Regions from separate parts of the Alloscardovia sp. HMSC034E08 genome, predicted to be linked through region 1. Evidence: riboswitches for the same ligand, from Rfam matches in the RefSeq annotation. Region 1 holds a riboswitch; the other holds the start of a gene.
The links. Region 1 has a riboswitch for thiamine pyrophosphate ahead of HMPREF2909_RS04725 (TenA family protein). Riboswitches for the same ligand answer to the same signal wherever they lie in the genome.

Region 1 (4,329 bases):
CTCGAGCCAACTAAGGTAAGGCTCACCATCACTGTAGACCAGGAAGAACTTGAGCCACACTTGAACACGGCTCGTAAGGCTATCGCAGACCAGATTAACGTACCTGGTTTCCGTAAGGGTCATGTTCCAGGCAAGATTGTAGACCAGCGCGTAGGCTATGCAGCTGTTGTTGGTGAAGCAGTAAACGAAGCTGTTCCAGAGTTCTACAACGATGCAATCGAGCAGAAGAACCTGCGTCCAATGGATCAGCCAAAGCTCGATCTTAAGGATGTTCCACAGGAGAAGAACGACGGCGTTAAGCTTAAGTTCACTGCAGAAGTAGAAGTACGTCCACAGTTCGAACTTCCAACATTGGATGGCATGACTGTAGAAGTAGAGAAGCAGACTGTATCCGATGAGGATATTAATGCTCGCCTTGAAGCTTTGCAGCAGCGCTTCGGTACTCTCGTAGGCGTTGACCGCCCAGCAGATAAGGGTGACTACGCAAACATTAGCCTTGAAGCTGTGATTAACGATGAAACTGTTGACTCCCAGGATGGCGTAAGCTATCAGATTGGCGCAGGCAACATGCTCGACGGCATTGACGAAGCTTTGATTGGCTTGTCTGCTGGAGAAAAGACCACTTTCAAGTCGGCTCTCGCAGCAGGTGAACATGAAGGCGAAGAAGCAGAAGTTAAGGTTATCCTGAACTCTGTAAAGACCATGGAACTTCCAGCATTGGATGATGACTTTGCTCAGGATGCTTCTGAATTCGACACTTTGGACGAATTGAAGGAAGACATTAAGAAGCAGGCAGAGCTGGATCTCGAAGGTCGTCAAGCTAACGCAGCACGCGATGCTTTCCTCGCACAGGTTGCTGAAGGTCTCGAAATCCCAGTACCAAAGGGCTTGCTTGCTAACCACGTAGCAGAACATTTGCGCAACATGGGTGTAACTGAAGACAAGGCTGCTGCAGAACAGAAGAAGGATGCTTCTGAATCTGCAGAGAAGGAACTGCGCGACCAGATTCTTCTCGATACCTTGGCAGAAACCATGGATGTGAAGGTCGGTCAGGCTGATGTCATGAACTTCTTGGCATCCGTTGCTCAGCAGTATGGCATGGATCCAAACAACTTCATCAACTCCATCGTTCAGGGTGGCCAGTTGCCATCGGCTGTACAGGAAGTAGCACGCTCTAAGGGTATGCTCGCAGCTATGCGCGCAGTAACCTTTAAGGATTCCGAAGGCGCTGAGCTCGACCTGTCCCGCTTCTTGGGTGCAGACGAGAGCGAAGAAGATGCCAGCGTAGCAGCAGCATCTGCAGCAGCTGAAGTTGCAGACGAAGTAGCAAACGCAGCTAACTAAGCTTTTTGCTTAATAACCTAACGAGGGCTCCGCATCGATAAGATGTGGAGCCCTTTTGCTAGGCTACACCTATGGGGTGCTACGGCTGAGATCATACCCATTGAACCTGTTCAGATAATGCTGACGAAGGGATATATATGTCAGAAAATCTCACACCATACGAATACTGTAAACAGTTAGCGCGCAATAACTGGGAGAAAACAGTACATCATCGTTTTGCTCAAGAACTGTGCGCACAAACGCTCGATCATGCAGTTCTGCGCGACTATCTTATCCAGGACTATCAGTTCGCTCAAGACTTCCTGAGCCTGCTTGGCCAAGTTTTAGCGAGCGCGGATACCATGAACGCAAAAGTTCGTTTAGCCCAACAGCTCGGTTTTATCGGCAACGACGAGAACACATACTTCCTCGACCGTTTTAAGCAGTACGGCGTATCCGATGAAGATATTGAAAACCCAGTTTTAACTTCTGCAAATCGCGGCTTTAGACAGCTTTATGCCGATGCTGTACTATCGCGCTCGTATGCGCAGGGTTTGGCTGTGCTGGTGGTCGCCGAAACGATTTACCGTGATTGGGCAGAAGAGAACACGAATTACGGACGCGATTTACCAGATCAAGAAGAATACCGCGGTTGGATTGACGTACATAGGGGAGACTACTTCGATGATTGGTGCGCATTTCTCATAAGCGAATTCAATCGAGTAGCAGATATAACAGATACGAAGATTACTGATACTTTCGTACGTGCTGTTGCTCTTGAACGCGCTTTCTTCGATAATGCGTATGATTCGCAACGAGACTTCCTCGCTTAAGTCCTTGAAAACTCAGCCAGCTCTACACTACGAGGCGTAGTGTAGAGCTTTTTCATTACAATACTTATGTACACAAGTTGGATGTGAGGTGAGTATGGAGCAGACTCGTCAAGAGAACAGTATGCGCGCCATAGGTGTTTTACTGCTGGTCATTGTGGTGGCTGGTCCTCTTATCGGAGTTGCTGCAGCGAGCTTGTCGTTACTCTTAGAAATGACTCAACACGTCATGCTGGGAGGGGTAGAAAGTGTGGCTCATCCCGAAGGCGTTAGTCTTCCTATACGGAGAGTTGTTAGCATTCTTGTAGCTAGTTTCGTTGCGGCTGTTATTTGGTGGCTTATTCGTCGTCGTCACACAATTCCATCTGTAGGGCAAGCGGTACACGGTAAGAGCATGCCTGTTCTCGCTTCACTAGTGCATATTATTGCCCAGATTTTTATTGTTGGCTCCGGCTTATCTATTGGACGAGAAACTGCTCCACGCGAGCTGGGTGCGCTTATTGGACAGAAATTGTCGGGCTTGCTGCGCGTGAGTACGCAGGATATGGCGTTGATTACTGCATGTTGTGCTGGCGCTGGTTTTGCAGGAGTATATGATGCTCCACTGGCAGGCATGTTCTTTGCTGTAGAGATGCTTCTTGTTGATGTGAGTATACGCACAGTAGGTGTGGCGCTAGGAACATCTGTTATAGCTGCATTTTCGGCAAGTTTGATCAGGGGTAATGCCGCGTTTTACCATATTGATCCGATTGTAGTAAGCCCACGATTAATAGCTATGTGTATGATTATTGGCCCAATTATGGGAGTGTTCGGCTATTTCTTTCGCAGGGGAACATCATGGGCTTCGCAGCACCAAACACGCTCAATACATATTCTGTGGCAGCTGCCTTTAGTGGGAACAATAACAGCTGCTATAGCATTTTATCTGCCTCAGATTATGGGCAATGGTCGCGGCTTAGCACAAACCGCCTATAATGCGAAGAACCATACAGTAATCATACTTTTGCTCGTATTGGCAGTTCTTAAAACAGTTATTACAATCGCAACCGTGAAATCAGGAGCATCAGGTGGTGTGCTTACCCCAGCAATCGCTGCAGGTGGTGCTATCGGAGCAGTTATTGCAATCTGTGCAACACCATTTCTGCCCGGTCTATCTATCAGTGTTGTAGCGCTCATCGCATCAGCAGCTTTCCTTGCCACCAGTCAAAAAGCGCCTCTTATGGCAAGCTGTTTAATGATAGAGCTATCGCACAGTTCCGTTCATGCTCTCGTTGCAGTTGGAACTGCTGTAGCGCTTTCGGTACTGGTCTCGCATACGCTCACAGCTTTTTCAGTCAGCGAAATTTGCGCTAACTGCGCAACAGGTGAGCGCGGTCAAACAAACGCGGTAATCTCTTAGGTATCAAGAAATGTAAGGAGACACTATGGCACTATCCACGACTGAAATGCCAGTCATGAATGATGGCGAAGCAGCCATGGCGGGAGACCCAATTTTCTCTCGTCTGCTTAAAGATCGTATTATCTGGTTAGGTGAGGAAGTTAAAGATTCCAACGCCAATATTATCTGCGCACAAATGCTCATGCTTGCTGCAGAAGATCCAGATAAAGATATTTGGCTGTATATCAACTCTCCAGGCGGTTCTATTACTGCAGGTATGGCAATCTACGACACCATGCAGCTTATTAAGCCAGATGTGGCGACCGTAGCTGTGGGTATGGCTGCTTCTATGGGGCAGTTCTTGCTGTCTAGCGGAACCCCAGGAAAGCGCTATATTACGAAGCATGCGCGCGTACTTATGCATCAGCCATCTGGCGGTGTAGGCGGTACTGCAAGCGAAGTGCGTATTAATGCCGAACTCATTATGGATATGAAGAAGACCTTAGCTGAGCTGACGGCACAGCAAACAGGTCATACCGTAGAAGAAATTTACCGTGATAATGAGTACGATCACTGGTTTACCGCGCAGCAGGCGTTGGACTACGGATTTATCGATAAAATCGTAGACACCCCAGAAAGCATGAACTAAGGAAGGAACAGCATGGCATCTCAAGAAGCACAATTTATTTCTCGCGCTCAGCGTCTTGCTGGACCTCAAGCCCGCTATGTTATGCCTCAATTTGAGGAGAAAACAGCGTACGGATTTAAGCGTTCTGATCCATACAGCAAGCTGTTTGA
Region 2 (4,329 bases), 170 kb from region 1:
GCAAATACAAGCCCTAGTCCAGCAAAAGATAAAATACGTGAAGATAGTATAAGACCTGAAGTCAATCCGTTGCTATGAGCTGAATAGAAATATCCAGTCAAAAACATTCCTGAGGCGGCTATTGCTGCAGGAATGGATGTGATAATAATACGACGAAGACGGGCATGACTGGTAAAGATAAGTAATAGGACCGAAGTGACAAAATATCCAATATGAAGGCTAATATTCGTATGCGTGGATAGCAAAAGTGCACTGATAATAGTTGCTATCATTTTCACGCTTGGGTTAATTCGTTCGAGTATCGCACAACGCATACTTATCGCAGGCATGCAAAACCTCCATCGGCAACTCGGTAAATACGATGAGCATAAGCTGTCGCTAGAGCGCGGTCATGTGTTGTCATAATAACGCTTAAATTACTTTGTGTGCATGCCTCTAGGAGCAGCTTCATAATGGCCTGTGTATGTGCACAATCTTGACCATAGGTCGGTTCGTCTAGCAACACAATATTCTGCTCGGCGGCAAGAGCAATAAGTACTGCTAAGCGCCTTTGTTGACCTTGAGAAAGTGTAAAAGGTGATTGGTCAGCATATTCTTCGAGCGAAAATGTGCTCAGTAGATCGTTAATATCTGCTGATTTGCCAGCACAATCCAAAGATGCCGTAAGCTCTTCTTTCAGTGTTTGGCAGAAAAACTGATCCGCAGGGTTTTGGAAAACTATTCCAATACGCTCGGTATCAATATGCTCCGTAAGTAGTTGAGTAAGAAATGTTGTTTTTCCTGCAGCTGAGTTACCAATAATGCAGGTAATTTGAGCATATGGGAAATGTGCATTCACAGTGAGCTGATTACCATTTCCTAGAGGAACAATCATATTTTTGAGAGAAAAAATTGACTGAGAGTTTGTTTGCGCCAACGGAGGCGCAAAATCTTCGTAGTTTTCTTGCGGCAGGAATAATCCGAGCTCCTGCATTTGTTCATGGTGTAGCTTTATATCTTCTACAGGTATTGCAGGAGTTATCTGACACGTATTATCCATAAGGTACACGTCATCAATAAGCGGTAACCATATATCAGCGCGGTGGTCAATAATCAAAAAATCTAAAGAACGTCCTGCTGCTCGTCTTTCTTGCTGAACCTGAGTGAGCAAAGCAGCTAAATCATGAGCAGAATCCTCATCAAGATTGGCAAATGGCTCATCTAGGATCCATAAGCGTGAATCAAAAAGCAGTAAACAAGCTAAAGAAGCGCGTTGTTTCTCTCCTCCCGATAAAACGCTCAGAGAGGTGTCGAGCAGATGCTCTGCATGAACTAATCGGGCTGCTTCGCTTACTTGTTCCATCATCTGTTCAGGGCAGGTATTCATATTTTCCAAACAGAACAGCATCTCATCACGTAGCGTGCGCATACAAAACTGTAGATGAGGGTTCTGGAACATCATCGACACGAGCCGACAACGGGAAGATGCAGACAGCTCTGATATGTTATCGCCATGTACTAATACGGTACCGTGCTCTATGAATCCGCCATTTTCAGGTAATAGTCCGGCAATAATACTGGCTAATGTTGATTTACCGCATCCAGACGGTCCCATCAGTAAGCAGTTGCGATTTGCAGGAACTTCAAAATTAATACTCTGAAGAACGGCATGGTGTTTACTAAAAGAAAAATCAAGATTTTTTACCTGAATAAGCGGATTCATAAAGCGTTAATACCTAATCCTTCAAATCGTTCGAAGCGTAAGAGTTTAAAATGCCAGCCTTAGCTAAGGTCTTGGTGAGTGTGTGTACCACAAAAGTGGAGAAGAACAAAGCAGATACTATACGCACAGCCAGCATCAATGCCAAAATTGGAATACTAATCTGAGAATAACCACTGACAAACCAGTTATAAACTAAAGTGATGCTGGACGCGGTAATGCTTGAAATCGCTAGCATAGTTGGAGTGAATTTCTTATAGCGTGTGAGTGCAAAAGGTAGTTCAAATCCCAAACCTTCCACTAATCCGGTAACAATAACCATCGGTCCGAAGAAATTACCCATAAGAGTTTCGAGAACTGCAGCAATAACTTCGGCAATAAGTCCAACACCAGGCTTGCGAATAACATAAATCGCGAAAGCAGCTGCCATGTACCAAATACCGAAGAATGGTTCGTATCCAAAGCTCGCCAAACCAAAAGGAGTAAGAGCTGTTGTTACGGGCACAGCAGCATAGACAGCGGCTAAATAAACCACGCCAAAAACAACGGCAGTAATCGCCATCATAAGAATATCTTTGAGTTTCAAAGTCATAATAGTGAGTCTTTCTACAATGAGTAGGAAAATTAAGTACGTGTCTTTACTGCTCGTCATCGCTTACGCTTGGGGAATGAACAGATAAGGTTACTTCGAAAATGTAGTGGTGAATATTGGAACCACAGTAGTTCACAGTCCATGCAATGTAATCGAAAATATCTTGCACGTCACCTGCTAAATATGTGTTGTAATGAGCGGTGCGTGAGTAGATACCTGCATCGATAGCATGATTAACAATGTGTGCGATATGATGCATATAATCATCAACCCCCATAGGGTAGAGAGCAATTTTCGCACGTACAGGGAAATGCTTATTGCGCATATGAGCGTTGGCAAGCTCATCATTTTCGTCTAAATATACATCGGCATCACGGTCGCCTGGGCAGCCTTTGGAGAAGGTTGCCTCCATAGTCATGTGAACGTTTGGCTGCTCGGCACCTGTGAAAAATGCTCGAACTGCATCTACTACATGAATATCGCGACCACGATAAACAGTAGACATCTCATCTGTATCTGACCAGATCTTTGAAGTATCTGTCTGAGCGATAGCGTTCATAAGAATATCAACGAAATTATCGCACATCGGGGAGGCTGAAAAACGACAGCCAGTAATCTGCAAACTTGCTCCATCGATACCGCAGACAGTATTGCCATACGTAACATGTTCAGTGGAGGTGGTCATGGTTGTAGTCTCCTTTTCTAGACCTTCTATGGTCCAGGAGACTCGTTGCACTCCTTGAGCGGTGTACACTCGTTTTGTGCTCGTCACTTCCTTCGCTGGTATTAACCAGATCAGGTTCAATGGGTTTTATTCTCAGCCACGCGACTCCCCAGGACTCGGTAAGCGTAACATAGAAAGACGACATGAGTTTGTTTTCATAATGTATTAAAGGAGCTTTCGTTTGGATATTATCCCACCGCATCATCGCCGAAATATAGCTATAACCCTAGGATTTATCGGTGGCGCCATTGACGTCTATTGCCACACTCAATTCAAAACTCTTGTTGCCACGCAAACAGGGAATGTTGTGATGATGGCAAGCGATATTCTTGATAAAAAGTACTCGTTTTTATTGCTAAACTCGTTGCTATTATCCTTTTTGCTATTGGTTTTGTAGCGGGCATATACATAAAGCAGCATGCTCGCACAGCATTATGGCGCATTTACGCACTTATTCCTATGACAGTTGCCACTGTTATTTTGCCTTTTATTCATTCGCATACCGTACTGAGCATAATGGTATTGTCTTTTGGTACCGGAATTGTAATGAATTCTTATGCTGGCACAAAGATTGAAACCGTTCCCTATACCATCATGATGACCTCAGGAAATTTCCGCCGCATGCTCAGCAGTATCTATGCTTTCGTCACTACGCCAGCAAAAAACGTAGTGCACAAGTTCGTCGCGATGTGAGTAATTATGTAATTATTGTGCTTAGTTTCTTAGCAGGAGCTTTTGTTAGTGCTGTTGCAGTGCATGTATGTGGAGCGTATGCCGTATGGCTTGTAACCCTTGCATTACTTGTTGTTTCATATCTGTATGCCACCTCGGTTTTGCGAGAAAATTTGAAGGATAAGGTATTCTAAGAGTTTCATACAGTTTGCCAGTGGGTAGCACTCTGGTTAGTATAGCTATGTGATAAAGATGGATTATTCCAAGGAAATGGTATGTGCGGTTTTGTAGGATATCTCAGTTCAAGCGTTACTGATGCTCAAGTTATTAAGACTATGAGTGACGTTATTGCTCATCGTGGGCCGGATGACTGCGGTTATTACGATAACGGATACGCGCATTTCGGCTTCCGTCGCCTCAGTATTATTGATGTGCAAGAAGGTGCTCAGCCTATTTATAACGCTACAAACGATATTGTTATTATTTTTAACGGCGAAATTTACAATTACAAAGAACTGCGTTCAGAGCTGATTGAAGAAGGCTACACTTTTAAAACACATACTGATACAGAAGTTATTCTGCATGGTTACGAAGCATGGGGAGAAGAAGGCGTCCTTTCCAAATTACGCGGTATGTTTGCTT

Region 2: it holds a riboswitch for thiamine pyrophosphate, as region 1 does, so the genes downstream of both, HMPREF2909_RS05500 (YkoF family thiamine/hydroxymethylpyrimidine-binding protein) here and HMPREF2909_RS04725 (TenA family protein) in region 1, are expected to answer to the same signal.

The regions. Positions count from the first base shown of each region.
Region 1 is NZ_KV812468.1:742,283-746,611, forward strand. It holds gene tig (trigger factor) at 1-1,344, shown strand, start outside; TPP riboswitch at 1,407-1,493, shown strand; gene HMPREF2909_RS04725 (TenA family protein) at 1,482-2,156, shown strand; gene HMPREF2909_RS04730 (chloride channel protein) at 2,251-3,552, shown strand; gene HMPREF2909_RS04735 (ATP-dependent Clp protease proteolytic subunit) at 3,578-4,180, shown strand; gene HMPREF2909_RS04740 (ATP-dependent Clp protease proteolytic subunit) at 4,193-4,329, shown strand, end outside.
Region 2 is NZ_KV812468.1:911,552-915,880, reverse strand. It holds gene HMPREF2909_RS05515 (energy-coupling factor transporter transmembrane component T family protein) at 1-329, opposite strand, end outside; gene HMPREF2909_RS05510 (ABC transporter ATP-binding protein) at 317-1,702, opposite strand; gene HMPREF2909_RS05505 (ECF transporter S component) at 1,716-2,291, opposite strand; gene HMPREF2909_RS05500 (YkoF family thiamine/hydroxymethylpyrimidine-binding protein) at 2,338-2,976, opposite strand; TPP riboswitch at 3,046-3,137, opposite strand; gene HMPREF2909_RS05495 (DUF1275 family protein) at 3,197-3,412, shown strand; gene HMPREF2909_RS05490 (DUF1275 family protein) at 3,367-3,708, shown strand; gene HMPREF2909_RS09040 (hypothetical protein) at 3,705-3,881, shown strand; gene asnB (asparagine synthase (glutamine-hydrolyzing)) at 3,963-4,329, shown strand, end outside.